One region of the Pseudoalteromonas simplex genome, then DNA from elsewhere that is predicted to be linked to it. Evidence: predicted binding sites of a transcription regulator. Region 1 holds the regulator's gene; the other holds the start of a gene.
What was found. The regulator NrdR, encoded in region 1, represses ribonucleotide reductase genes. The targets are predictions, from matches to a motif close to AAACACNANATNTNGTGTTT.
Positions count from the first base shown of each region.

Region 2: nrdA (class 1a ribonucleoside-diphosphate reductase subunit alpha) is a predicted target of NrdR. The motif match lies at 3,616-3,635, and genes of this name have one in related genera.

Region 1 covers NZ_JADILN010000014.1:17,353-24,674, forward strand. Annotated here, with positions in the region: gene thiL (thiamine-phosphate kinase) at 1-60, opposite strand, end outside; gene nusB (transcription antitermination factor NusB) at 105-515, opposite strand; gene ribH (6,7-dimethyl-8-ribityllumazine synthase) at 531-995, opposite strand; gene ribBA (bifunctional 3,4-dihydroxy-2-butanone-4-phosphate synthase/GTP cyclohydrolase II) at 1,101-2,216, opposite strand; gene IRQ78_RS18465 (riboflavin synthase) at 2,259-2,912, opposite strand; gene ribD (bifunctional diaminohydroxyphosphoribosylaminopyrimidine deaminase/5-amino-6-(5-phosphoribosylamino)uracil reductase RibD) at 2,917-4,056, opposite strand; gene nrdR (transcriptional regulator NrdR) at 4,059-4,508, opposite strand; gene glyA (serine hydroxymethyltransferase) at 4,615-5,871, opposite strand; gene IRQ78_RS18485 (hypothetical protein) at 6,232-6,531, shown strand; gene thrC (threonine synthase) at 6,596-7,322, opposite strand, start outside.
Region 2 covers NZ_JADILN010000002.1:193,695-201,016, reverse strand. Annotated here, with positions in the region: gene yfaE (class I ribonucleotide reductase maintenance protein YfaE) at 1-26, opposite strand, end outside; gene nrdB (class Ia ribonucleoside-diphosphate reductase subunit beta) at 26-1,156, opposite strand; gene nrdA (class 1a ribonucleoside-diphosphate reductase subunit alpha) at 1,227-3,512, opposite strand; gene IRQ78_RS04830 (HAD family hydrolase) at 3,905-4,579, opposite strand; gene ubiG (bifunctional 2-polyprenyl-6-hydroxyphenol methylase/3-demethylubiquinol 3-O-methyltransferase UbiG) at 4,579-5,289, opposite strand; gene gyrA (DNA topoisomerase (ATP-hydrolyzing) subunit A) at 5,466-7,322, shown strand, end outside.

The sequences.
Region 1 (7,322 bases):
ATCACGGCGAATAATGCCACGGCCCTTAAAGTAACGATTGATTAATTCAAATTCCTTCATACACAAAAAAGCCGGCCCAAGCCGGCTCTCCTTTACGGGGTTACTTACTTACGCAGTTCTTTCACTGCTTTATCAAGTACACCGTTGACAAATTTATGGCTGTCTTCAGCACCAAACATCTTAGCAAGCTCAATGCCTTCATTGATTGCCACTTTGTAAGGTACGTCTTCACGGAATTTCAGCTCATAGCCAGACAGACGTAAAATTGCTTTTTCGACCATGTCTAACTCATCAGCTGGGCGTGCTAAATGTGGTGCAACGATTTCATCTAATTGCTTACAGTTAACAACAACACCGCGTGCTAGGTCTTTGAAATATTCGACGTCGATCTTAGTCACATCATTTTCAATTAACATTTGCTGTTCAATATCAGCAATTGGGTTGCCGCTTAACTGCCAAGAGTATACGGCTTGAAGTGCTAAGATACGTGCTTTACGTCTTGCTGCTGGTTTCACAGAGATTCCTTAAACTTAAATTTTGTCTAACACATTAACCATTTCAAGCGCACCTAAAGCAGCTTCGCCGCCTTTATTACCCATTTTGGTACCTGCGCGCTCAATTGCTTGCTCAATGCTTTCAGTGGTTAATACGCCAAATGCAACCGGGATATCGTACTCAAGAGATACTTGTGCAAGACCTTTGTTTGATTCGCCAGCGACTAAATCAAAGTGTGGCGTACCACCTCTGATCACGACACCTAGAGCGATGATTGCATCGTGTTCTTTCTTTGCTGCAACGCGTTTCGCTGCTAAAGGTAATTCAACGGCACCTGGTACGTAAACAACAGTAATGTCGTCTTCAGAAACACCACCTGTGCGCTTAAGCTCATCAACAGCACCTGCTAATAGGCTGCTACCAATAAAGTCATTAAAGCGAGAAATGACAATGGCAAATTTTTTGCCCGGTGCGTATTTGTTACCTTCAATAATTTTCATTTAATAACCCTAAAAAATAAGTTTAAGCGGTTGCGATTGCGCAAAAATTACGGCGCATAATACCACAAAAATATAAAAGTAGCCTAGTAAATCTATTTTCCCAAATTAAGAGCGAGGCTCAACATAGTCAACCACTTCTAAGTGGAAACCAGATAGCGCGTGGTACTTCTTAGGACGGCTCATTAAGCGCATCTTTTCAATACCTAAATCAGCCAAAATTTGCGAACCAACACCCACAGTACGCGAGGTACCTTGGAATTTACGATGACTGACATTTTCGCCCGCATCTTCAGCGGCAAAGGCTTTAACGGTTGCTTCTAAATCTTCAGTTGATTCTTGTTTACCCAAGATAACCAGCACGCCGTTATGCTCAGCGATATAAGCCATAGCATCTGATAAGCCCCAGCTACGATCAGCACTTCTATCTGATAATAGAATATCGTTAAAGGTGCTTTGTAAGTGAACTCGTACTAACGTTGGCTCATCTTTCGATACTTCACCTTTTTGTAAAACATAGTGAAGCTGACCATCAATTGTGTCTTTGTAGGTCACTAAATCAAACTCACCATGATCCGTTGGTAGTTTACATTTAGCAACACGCTCAATGGTGGTTTCGTTTAGGTTTCGGTATTCGATTAAATCTGCAATAGTGCCAATCTTTAAGTCATGCTCTTTAGCAAATACTTCAAGATCTGGGCGACGGGCCATAGTGCCATCTGCATTTAGAATTTCAACAATCACAGATGAAGGTTCAAGACCTGCTAAACGTGCTAAATCACAACCCGCTTCAGTATGACCAGCACGTGTTAACACGCCACCAGGCTGCGCCATAATTGGGAAAATATGCCCTGGCTGTACGATATCGCTCGGTACGGCACCTTTAGCGATTGCGGCTTGTACAGTACGTGCGCGGTCGGCTGCTGAAATACCTGTAGTTACGCCTTTCGCCGCTTCAATCGACATAGTGAAGTTAGTTGAAAAAGCTGCACCGTTATTTTTAACCATCAGTGGTAATTCTAACTGCTGACAACGCTCTTGTGTCATTGTTAAACAAATTAAACCACGGCCGTGTGTTGCCATAAAGTTGATGGCATCAGCACTGATATGTTCTGCCGCGATAATTAAATCGCCTTCATTTTCTCGGTCTTCATCGTCCATTAAAATAACCATTTTACCGGCTTTAATGTCATCGATAATTTCTTGCGCGCTGTGTAAATTCATAATGTGCCCATGAGAGTATGATTAATAGTGACGTATCTTTGCTTACTTAATAAAGCCAGCTTGTGCGAGCAAGCTCATTGATATGTCTGAACGGGAAGGTTGTTCAGCCCCTTTAATTAGGCGCTCTAAATAGCGAGCAATCTGGTCAACTTCTAAGTTCACCTGAGTACCCACCTGAAATTCTGCAATCGTTGTTTGCTCAGCAGTATGTGGAACAATCGTTAGCTTAAAGCGATTTTGTTCAACCTCGTTGACGGTTAGGCTAATGCCATCAATACACACCGAGCCTTTGTACGGAATGTACTTCATTAAATCATTGTCAGTACTTAACCAATACTCAGTTGCACGAGCATTAGGACTAATACTTTCGACAGTAGCAATACCATCAACATGGCCTGACACTAAGTGCCCACCTAGGCGAGAAACCGGTTGCATAGCTTTTTCGAGGTTAACTGTTTGCCCTTTTTTATAATGTGCAAACCCAGTTAAGCTAATTGTTTCGTTTGATAAGTCAGCACTAAAACCATCGCTATGTTTAGCGACAACCGTTAAACACACACCATTGGTGGCAATACTGTCACCGAGCTTGACGTCTCCCATATCCAAATTAGCGCTTTGAATACGAATAGCTAGATCGCCTTGCTTTTGTGTTAGTTCAACAATTTTACCTGTTGCTTCAATAATTCCAGTAAACATAGTGCTACTCTTTATTTTCAATTTTTGTGGCTTGCTTTGCTTTTGTCGCTGTTAAGCGAATATCGTCGCCAATCATCACTGTGTCAGTAAAGGTCAATTCAGTGATATCACTCATCATGGTGACTTCTGCAAAGTTTAGTAAGCTTTTGCCCATATCACCTACTAACTTAGGGGCAATATAAACAATATATTCGTCAATTAAATCTTGCTCGGCAAACACCCCAGCAAGGGTTGCCCCCGCTTCGAGCCAAATATGATTAAATTGCAGTTCAGCAAGACGCTTTAAAACCGCCGATAAATCAACTTTATTGTTAACTGCTGGCACCACTTCGTGTTTAACAAAGTGAGGCCACTTGGTGTGATTATCAAGCGAAGTGGTAAAAATTATTACCGGGCTCTCGATGCTGAATAACGCAAGCTCAGGCGTTAACCTGTTTTGTGAGTCAATAATGATTCGGGTTGGTTGGCGCAAAGGCAACGAGGTTGGCATGGGAAATGGCAACTCATCAACACGGACATTAAGTTTTGCATTATCAGTAATAACGGTGTCTGCACCGGTTAAGATAGCGCAGCTTTGCGCACGAAATGCTTGCACATCTTGGCGCGCTTGAGGGCCTGTTATCCATTTACTTTGACCGTTATTTAGCGCAGTTTTACCATCTAAACTACACGCCATTTTACAGGTTACATATGGCAACCCAGTTTCCATACGCTTTAAAAAGCCTTTGTTTAAATCGCGCGCTTGTTGCTCAAGTAAGCCAGATGCCACACTAATACCAGCGTCAGCTAATATCTGCAGGCCGCGACCACTTACCGCAGGGTTTGGGTCAACCATAGCAGCAATCACCTTGCTTACACCCGCAGCTTTTAAACCTTCGGCACAAGGCGGAGTGCGTCCATAATGACTACAAGGCTCTAAAGTGACATAGGCAGTGGCGCCCTTTGCTTTATCGCCAGCTACAGCCAACGCATTCACTTCAGCATGGCCCTGCCCTGCGATTTGATGAAACCCTTCACCGACTATTTCGTCATCTTTAACCAGTACACAGCCAACATTCGGGTTTGGCGTGGTAGTAAAACGGCCGTGTTTAGCAAGCTCAATGGCACGCGCCATGTAAACAGTATCAAGTTCTGTAAACGACATGATTAATCACCTAAACGAGCGATTTCTTCTCCAAACTCGCGAATGTCTTCAAATGAACGATAAACCGATGCAAAGCGCACATAGGCTACTTTGTCGAGTTTTTTCAGCGACTCCATGATGCATTCGCCAATTAAATGGCTAGAGATTTCACGCTCACCGGTAGCACGAAGTTGAGATTTAATGATGTTAACGACTTCGTCGACCTGCTCAGTGCTCACTGGGCGTTTCTCTAAAGCGCGATGCAAGCCATTCAGTAACTTGTCTTCGTTAAATGGTTCGCGGCTACCGTCTTGCTTGATGACTCTTGGCATCACAAGTTCAGCGCCTTCAAAGGTGGTAAAGCGCTCATGGCATTCGTTACATTCACGTCGACGTCTCACTTGGTGACCACCGCCAACAAGTCGAGAATCAATTACTTTAGTATCTTTTGCGGTGCAAAAAGGGCAATGCATAGGGTTCTAGTTCCGTTTATAAAAAACAAAAAGGCCGCTTAGTAAGCGGCCTTTATGATAGCAAAAAACAACGCTATTGTTATCTTAATTACGGTTTAACCAGTAATTAAGCGTAAACTGGTAATTTTTTACAGATAGCTTTAACTTTCTCTTTTACTTCTGCTTGTACTGACTCATCGTTGATGTTGTCTAGTACGTCACAGATCCAGCCAGCAAGCTCTTTTGACTCAGCTTCTTTGAAACCACGGCGAGTAATAGCCGGAGAACCAATACGAAGACCAGACGTTACAAACGGTGAACGTGGGTCGTTTGGTACTGAGTTTTTATTTACAGTGATGTTAGCGTTACCTAGAGCAGCGTCAGCATCTTTACCTGTGATATCTTTATCGATTAGGTCTAGAAGGAATAAGTGGTTGTCTGTTTTACCAGAAACAACTTTGTAGCCACGCTCTTGCAGTACTTCAACCATAGCTTGAGCGTTCTTAACAACTTGTGCTTGGTACGCTTTGAATTCTGGTTGTAAAGCTTCTTTGAAAGCAACCGCTTTAGCAGCGATGATGTGGCATAAAGGACCACCTTGACCGCCAGGGAAAACGGCGCTGTTTAGCTTTTTGTAGATCTCTTCATCACCACATGCAGAAACGATTAGACCGCCACGAGGACCCGCTAATGTTTTGTGAGTTGTTGTTGTAACAACGTGTGCGTGAGGGATTGGACTTGGGTATACACCCGCTGCGATAAGACCAGCAACGTGAGCCATATCTACGAATAAGTATGCGCCAACTTTATCAGCGATTTCACGGAATTTAGCCCAGTCAACAACGCCTGAGTATGCAGAGAAACCAGCGATGATCATTTTTGGCTTGTGCTCTAATGCAAGTGCTTCAACTTGAGCATAATCAATTTCGCCTGTTTCGTCGTTTAGGCCATATTGAATTGCATTGTACGTTTTACCAGAAAAGTTAACGTGTGAACCGTGAGTTAAGTGACCACCATGAGCTAAGCTCATACCTAGTACTGTATCGTGCGGCTGAAGAAGTGCTTGGAAAACAGCTGCGTTTGCTTGTGAGCCCGCATGCGGTTGAACGTTAGCGTAATCTGTGCCGAATAATTCGTTTGCACGGTCAATTGCTAATTGCTCAACAACATCAACATGCTCACAACCGCCATAGTAACGTTTGCCTGGGTATCCTTCAGCGTATTTGTTGGTAAGCTGAGAACCCTGCGCTTCAAGTACGCGTGGGCTACAATAGTTTTCAGACGCGATCAGTTCGATATGCTCTTCTTGACGAGCCGTCTCTTTAGTGATGGCTGCAAATAACTCTGGATCGAAATCCGAAATATTCATGCTACGTTCTAACATGGGGTCTCCTAAGGCAACGTGTATGGTGTTTTTTGAAGGCTGTATTGTACGCTTAAAACGCACTTTTGCCTATCTTGTAAAGATGAACATATTTAAACAGGGATTGAATTTATTTCACAGTGTTTTAATAATGATATTTTTTTATTGATACATAACAAAAATTTATATATTTAAAATATTTCATAGATATTTAAAATGTTATTTCAACGAAAAACCGCCCGATTAAATTGCGTTTTTATAGGGACAAACTAAGCTTATGGGACTAGTCAATATCAAGGATGGTATAAGTACATGTTAGCTAAACCAATATATGAATTAGTCCCCTACGGATATTTTTTTCTTGGCATAAGCTGTATCGCATTGGCAAATAATTATGTACCAACTCTCATCGGTGTAATCTTATTTTTATTAGGTGCTAATATTTGGCGGATGCGTTCAGAAGCCAGAAGAACCGATCATTCAAGCCAGCGTGTTAAACAAAAAAAACGTCGCTATTACTATGAATTTAAACCCTTTATCATTTTTATTTCGGCATTCACCTTGATGCAATGGACGCACAGTGAACTCGTCTCGATGATCAGTATTTTGCTGTGTATTTCGGCCGGGGTCATTCTTATCATGCGGGTTTTAAACCGACATAGTCATTCGTTACTTCATTAAAGGCTTCATTAAAAGACTGCATTAAAAAGAGCGGCTTAGCCGCTCTTTATACCTTTATTAAGCACTAAGCTAATTTATTAAACAGCTCAGTGCGAAGCAATTGATAATCAAACTTAATATCTTCAGCTAAACACTGTTTTGCTAATGCATCTGCTAGTGGTTTCGGCATAGGCAATTCGATGTCTAAAATTTGCTCTACGCTGTCTTTGAATTTAGCTGGGTGTGCAGTCGCTAAAAAGATACCTGCACTGCCATCGGCTAGATTTTCTTTCAAGCCCTGATAAGCAATTGCAGTATGAGGCTCTGCGATGTAACCGGTTTGATGAATTTTTTTCATCACTTCTTTTGTTTCTTCTTCACCAACACAGCTTGAATAAAAGTCATTATAACTAAACCATTCGTTATCCAACATAAACTGAACACGCGGCCAGTTATTCGGTTTACTTACATCCATCGCGTTCGATAGTGACTCAAGCGTATCATTCGGTGCCCACTCTTTATTTTGTAAGAAACGTGGCACCGTGTCGTTTTGGTTAGTTGTAGCGCTTAATTTCGCTACTGGCATACCAAGCACAGCACCGATCATCGCGGCACACACATTACCAAAGTTACCACTTGGAACTGAGATATGCGCTTTACTACGCTGCTCTTTTGGTAATTGAGCAATCGCTTCAAAGTAATAGCAAACCTGTGCAACTAAACGGCTGATATTAATTGAATTTGCTGAATTCAGACCAAGCTTTTGTTTCACTTCATCATCTAAAAACGCCTGTTTTACCATGCTTTGACAA
Region 2 (7,322 bases), on a different contig from region 1:
ACCTCTGCAGTGTTGTTTGAGCTCATTACAGGTCGAAGTCACCAAAGTCAGATGCATCAACTTGAGAGTCAATTTGACCAACAAGGTAAGAGCTGATTTCAGCTTCTTGTGGAGCAACTTGAACGTTGTCAGATACTAACCAAGAGTTGATCCACGGAATAGGGTTACTCTTACTTTCGAACTGTGTAGGTAGGCCTACCGCAGTCATACGTGCATTAGTTATGTATTCAACGTATTGGCATAAGATATCTTTGTTAAGACCAATCATAGAACCATCCTTGAACAGGTATTCTGCCCAATCTTTTTCTTGTTCTGCTGCTTCAACAAACATCTGAATTGCTTCTTCACGACACTGTGCTGCAACGATTGCCATTTCTGGGTCGTCTTTACCTTCTTGCATAATGTTCAAGATGTGCTGTGTGCCAGATAAGTGTAACGCTTCATCACGGGCGATTAGCTTGATGATTTTTGCATTACCTTCCATCAATTCACGCTCAGCGAAAGCAAATGAACAAGCAAAGCTTACATAGAAACGAATCGCTTCTAAGATGTTAACCGACATCATTGCTAGGTAAAGTTGCTTTTTAAGGTCAAATAAACTGACTTTAACTTCTTCACCGTTGATCACATGTTTACCTTCACCATATAGGTTGTAAACAGAAATCATGTTAATTAAATCATCGTAGTACTTAGTTACCGCATCAGCACGCTCACTGATCTTCTCGTTGCTTACGATATCGTCAAAGATAAGTTCAGGAGATTGCGTAACGTTACGAATAATGTGCGTGTATGAACGGCTATGAATGGTTTCACTGAACGCCCATGTTTCAATCCAAGTTTCTAACTCAGGAATAGACACAATAGGTAATAACGCAACGTTAGGTGAACGGCCTTGTACACTATCAAGAAGCGTTTGATATTTTAAGTTACTTAAAAATATGTGCTTTTCGTGTTCTGGTAACGCTTGGAAGTCAAGACGGTCTTTACTTACATCAACTTCTTCAGGACGCCAAAAGAACGAAAGTTGCTTTTCGATTAGCTTTTCGAAGATAGGGTACTTTTGTTGGTCGTAACGTGACACGTTTACCGTTTGGCCGAAAAACATCGGTTCTTGTAATTGGTTATTATGATTTCGGCTAAAAGTTGTATATGACATAGTGATTTCTCAAAAAACAGTCAGGACAAAGCGGGCAAATGAGCCCGCTTTTGTTATGTTATTAATTTAATTAGATTTTACAAGCGCCGCCTGCACAACCGTCATCTTCTACCTCTGGTGTTAACTCATCTTGAGAGTCTGATGCACCATCACGTGTGTTGTGATAGTACAGAGTTTTAACACCAAGTTTATACGCAGTCAGTAGGTCTTTTAATAGCACCTTCATAGGTACTTTACCGCCTTCGTACTTAGATGGATCATAGTTAGTGTTTGCAGAGATCGTTTGGTCAACGAATTTTTGCATAATACCAACAAGTTGTAGATAACCATCGTTTGAAGGAATATCCCACAGTAGCTCGTAGTTATCTTTAAGATTTTCATAATCAGGCACTACTTGCTTTAAGATACCATCTTTACTTGCTTTAACACTGATATGACCACGTGGTGGCTCGATACCATTTGTCGCGTTAGAGATTTGCGATGATGTCTCTGAAGGCATAAGGGCAGATAGCGTTGAGTTACGCATACCGTGCTCTTTAATGCTTTCGCGTAGTGAATCCCAATCTAAGTGAAGAGGCTCATCACAGAACTGATCTAGGTCACGTTTGTAAGTATCTGTCGGCATAATGCCTTGAGAATACGTTGTCTCGTTAAATTTAGGACACGCACCACGTTCTTTCGCTAACTCATTTGATGCTTTCATTAGGTAATATTGAATTGCTTCAAATGTCTTGTGAGTTAGGGCATTTGCGCTGCCATCTGAGTAACGCTTACCATTTTTCGCTAAGTAGTACGCGTAGTTAATAACACCAATACCTAGCGTACGACGACCCATAGTCGCGTTTTTCGCCGCAGGAACAGGGTAGTCTTGGAAATCAAGTAAGTTATCAAGAGCACGTACTGCAAGTTCAGCAAGCTCTTCTAATTCGTCAAGTGACTCAATTGCACCTAAGTTAAATGCCGACAGCGTACAAAGTGCAATTTCACCTTCTTCATCCATTACATTGCTAAGTGGCTTAGTTGGTAATGCAATTTCTAAACATAAGTTAGATTGACGAATTGGTGCCACAGTCGAGATGAATGGGCTGTGCGTATTACAGTGGTCAACGTTTTGTAAGTAGATACGACCTGTGCTGGCACGCTCTTGTGCAAACATTGAGAATAACTCAATCGCCTTAATACGTTTTTTACGAATTGACTCGTCTTGCTCGTATTTGATGTATAGCTCATCAAACTTCGCTTGATCTTCAAAGAACGCATCGTATAGACCCGGTACATCTGATGGGCTAAATAACGTGATGTAATCGTCTTTGATTAAACGGCTATACATTAATTTGTTGAACTGCACACCATAGTCAAGGTGACGTACACGGTTATCATCAACACCACGGTTGTTCTTAAGAACAAGTAGGTTTTCAACTTCTAAGTGCCAAAGTGGGTAGAACAGCGTTGCTGCGCCGCCACGAACACCACCTTGTGAACAGCTCTTAACTGCTGTTTGGAAGTGCTTATAAAACGGAATACAACCTGTGTGGTACGCTTCGCCGTTACGAATAGGGCTACCAAGGGCACGGATGCGACCGGCATTAATACCAATACCTGCACGTTGCGAAACATATTTAACAATCGCAGACGATGTTGCATTAATAGAATCTAGGCTATCACCACATTCAATAAGTACACATGAGCTGAACTGACGTGTAGGGGTACGTACACCAGCCATGATAGGTGTCGGTAATGAAATTTTGAATGTAGATACTGCATCATAAAAACGCTTGATGTAATCAAGGCGTGTCTCTTTTGGATAATCAGAGAATAAGCTTGCAGCCACTAAGATATATAAAAACTGTGCACTTTCGTAGATTTCACCAGTAACACGGTTTTGAACTAAATACTTACCTTCAAGTTGCTTAACAGCAGCGTAGCTGAAGTTTAAGTCACGGTTGTGATCAATGTAAGCATCTAACTCGTCAATTTCTTGTTCGGTATAATCAACAAGTAGGTGTTGATCATAACGCTTGTCTTCAACTAATTTGGTGATGTGATCGTATAAGCGCGGCGGCTCAAATTGACCATATGCTTTTTTACGTAAATGGAATACAGCTAAGCGAGCAGCGAGGTATTGGTAATCAGGCGTATCTTTAGAGATCTGATCAGCTGCAGCTTTGATGATTGTTTCATGAATGTCATCGGTACGAATGCCGTCATAAAATTGAATGTGTGATTTTAATTCAACTTGTGAGACAGACACATTCTCTAGACCTTCTGCGGCCCAAGCGATCACGCGATGGATCTTATCTAGATCAAGTGACTCTTTACGGCCGTCACGTTTGCTTACAGATAGCTGTTGGTTCATAGTTTTGCCTGTATTCCTTGGGAAATTTTAGTTGTAAGACAAAGGTATTCTTTAATGTAATTATTATTATTCAACACCAAGATAAACTAATTGAATAACATTTAGCCACAATATCTGGTGTTGTTTAAATTGCAGATCACAAGATAGTGTGGTCTGAGTTGTTTTGCAAGGGATAGAATTGCCCCAATTTGTGGATAACTATTGGATAAGCGCATTGTGTTAGTAACCATTAACCTTTGAACATTCATAGACGACGAAATTTGTAGAAATCAACAAAAGATCCAGAAAATTTACCGTTTTGAAAAATAAATTTTGACTGATTTTTTTATCATCAATGAATGCTCAAAAGTAAATCAAATCACAACATATGGTGTTTCAGTTATCAAATAACACTATATATGGTTGAAACCATCAATCGGCGTTTGCCAATTAAAATCCGCTTGCCAGCCAAGTGCAGCGTCTACACTCGGTATATAACCCCATAACGCTGTTGCGCTATACATGTTGGCTGCTTTTGCTGCTTGAATATCACGTTCAGCATCACCGATATATAAACAACGGCTTGGAGCAACATCTAAGATCTCAGCAGTGTGTAATAGTGGATCCGGTGATGGTTTTGACACAGCTAATGTATCGCCACTCACAACTGCCTTTGCATCACGCAAGGAGGGAATAGCCTGCACTAAGGGCTCAGTTAAAAAGCCGGGCTTATTAGTCATAATGCCCCACTTAATATTGTTTTGCTCAAGTGCAATTAAAAGCTGTTCGATGCCGTTGAAGCATTTACTGTGCACAGCAATATCTTCGGCGTAATAGTCAAGAAGCTGCTGGCGCAAGGCGAGTTGTTCAAGTTCGGGCCATTTATCCCCAAACCCTACTTCTAATAATGCATTTGCACCGTTAGACGCAACAGGGCGATAAACATGCTCAGCAACAGGCGCCACATTGGCGTCTGCTAACACGCGGTTTAATGCACCACCTAAGTCATCCGCGGTATCGAGTAGTGTGCCATCTAAATCAAAGATAAACGCATCAAAATCGATAGAGGGTGTTTGCACACCACTCATTAGGCTAGTTTCTCAAAGTGCAGGATGTAATTAACACTTACATCATCATTTAAGCTGTACTGCTTAGAAAACGGGTTATAGTGAAGGCCGGTACTGGCGCGTACTTTTAATCCTGCTTCTTCTGCCCATGCAATAAGCTGCGCAGGTTTGATAAACTTTTTATGGTCATGCGTACCTTCAGGCACCATCTTTAAAAGCTTTTCAGCACCGACAATAGCAAACAAGTAGGCTTTTGGTGTTTTATTTAATGTTGAAAAGAACACATCAGCGCCCGGTTTAGCAAGGTCTGCTACAGCACGAATAATAGAAGCAGGGTCTGGAACATGCTCAAGCATTTCCATACAAGTCACTACATCAAAGCGAGCAGGGTGCTCAGCAGCGAATTGCTCTGCAGGTACTTTTATATAATCAACAGGTACGCCTGTTTCTAAACTATGTAACTTAGCAACGGTAAGTGGCTCTTGGCCCATATCGATACCGGTTACTTTAGCGCCCATACGCGCCATACTTTCACTTAAGATGCCGCCACCACAGCCAACATCTAAGGTTTCCTTATCAAATAAGCCGCCTACTTTATCAGCGACAAAATCCAAACGTAGAGGATTTATTTCATGAAGGGGTTTGAACTCTCCGTCGCGGTCCCACCAACGTTCTGCGATGGCTTCAAACTTTGCAATTTCTGCATTATCTACATTTTGATGCTCGGTCATAAAAAACTTCCTCGTTAATCTGAGGCCATTATATAGGGGGAAATTAATAAATCGCAAAGATTTAGCGCCTGTAAATCTAAATAAATTGTGATAGCATGGTCTGGAAATAATAACTAAAGCTCTTAAGACGGCGGTTTGCCTCTTAATGAGTCAATACTGAAGGAATGTGAAATCAAATGACTGATCTCGCCAATGAAATTCTGCCAGTCAATATTGAAGATGAATTAAAAAACTCCTACCTTGATTACGCGATGAGTGTAATCGTAGGACGTGCATTGCCAGACGTACGTGACGGCTTAAAGCCAGTTCACCGCCGCGTTCTATTTGCAATGAACGAACTCAATAATGATTGGAATAAACCTTACAAGAAATCAGCACGTGTTGTTGGTGATGTAATCGGTAAGTACCACCCACATGGCGACAGCGCGGTATATGACACCATCGTTCGTATGGCGCAGCCTTTCTCATTACGCTACATGCTTGTTGATGGCCAAGGTAACTTTGGTTCTGTTGACGGTGACTCTGCGGCAGCAATGCGTTATACGGAAGTCCGTATGGCGAAAATGTCACATGAATTATTAGCTGATTTAGAAAAAGAAACGGTTGATTACGTACCGAACTACGACGGTACTGAGCAAATTCCTGACGTATTACCTACTAAAGTACCTAACTTATTAGTAAATGGTTCTTCGGGTATCGCGGTTGGTATGGCGACGAACATTCCACCTCATAACTTAACAGAAGTTATCAATGGTTGTTTAGCGCTGATTCAAAACCCTGATATGTCAATTGCTGACCTTATTGAATATATCCCAGGTCCAGATTTCCCGACTGCGGCGATTATCAATGGTAAAAAAGGCATTGAGCAAGCGTACTTAACCGGTCGTGGTAAAGTATATATCCGTGCTCGCGCTGAAATCGAAGTTGACGAAAAAACCGGTCGTGAAACAATCATCGTTCACGAAATCCCTTATCAAGTTAACAAAGCACGCCTAATCGAAAAGATCGCAGAGCTTGTTAAAGATAAGAAGATTGAAGGTATTAGTGCACTACGTGATGAATCAGATAAAGACGGTATGCGTATCGTTATTGAAATCAAACGTGGTGATGTTGGTGAAGTAATCTTAAACAACCTATATGCACAAACTCAGTTACAAACTGTGTTTGGTATGAACATGGTTGCACTTGATAACAACCAACCTAAGTGTTTCAACTTAAAAGAAATGCTTGAAGCGTTTATCGTACACCGTCGTGAAGTTGTTACACGTCGTACCGTATTCGATTTACGTAAAGCCCGTGACCGTGCTCACACGCTTGAAGGCTTAGCGATTGCCCTTGCGAATATCGACCCAATTATCGAGCTTATTCGTAAGTCACCAACACCAGCAGAAGCAAAAGTGGCACTAACAGCGCGTTCTTGGGAACTCGGCACTGTTAAAGCAATGCTTGAAAAAGCAGGTGAAGATAACGTAGCACGTCCTGATTGGTTAGCGGCTGATTTAGGTATCCGTGACGGTCAGTACTATTTATCTGAGCAACAAGCACAAGCAATTCTAGACTTACGTTTACATAAACTTACAGGTCTTGAGCATGAGAAGATCTTAGACGAGTATCAAACACTTCTTGATCTAATTGCTGAGCTTTTACATATTCTTTCAAGCCCAGAGCGTTTAATGGAAGTTATCCGCGACGAGCTAGTAGAAATTAAAGAGCAATATGGTGACGAACGTCGTACTGAAATCAGTGCAGCAGCTCACGATATTAGCCTTGAAGACCTGATCAATGAAGAAGACGTTGTTGTAACGCTTTCTCACGAAGGTTACGTTAAGTATCAACCATTATCGGATTACGAAGCACAGCGTCGTGGTGGTAAAGGTAAGTCAGCAACGAAGATGAAAGATGAAGACTTCATCGAACGTCTATTAGTTGCAAATACCCACGATACAATCTTATGTTTCTCAACAGCAGGTCGCTTATACTGGTTGAAAGTATATCAGTTACCATTAGCAAGCCGTGCAGCGCGTGGTAAGCCA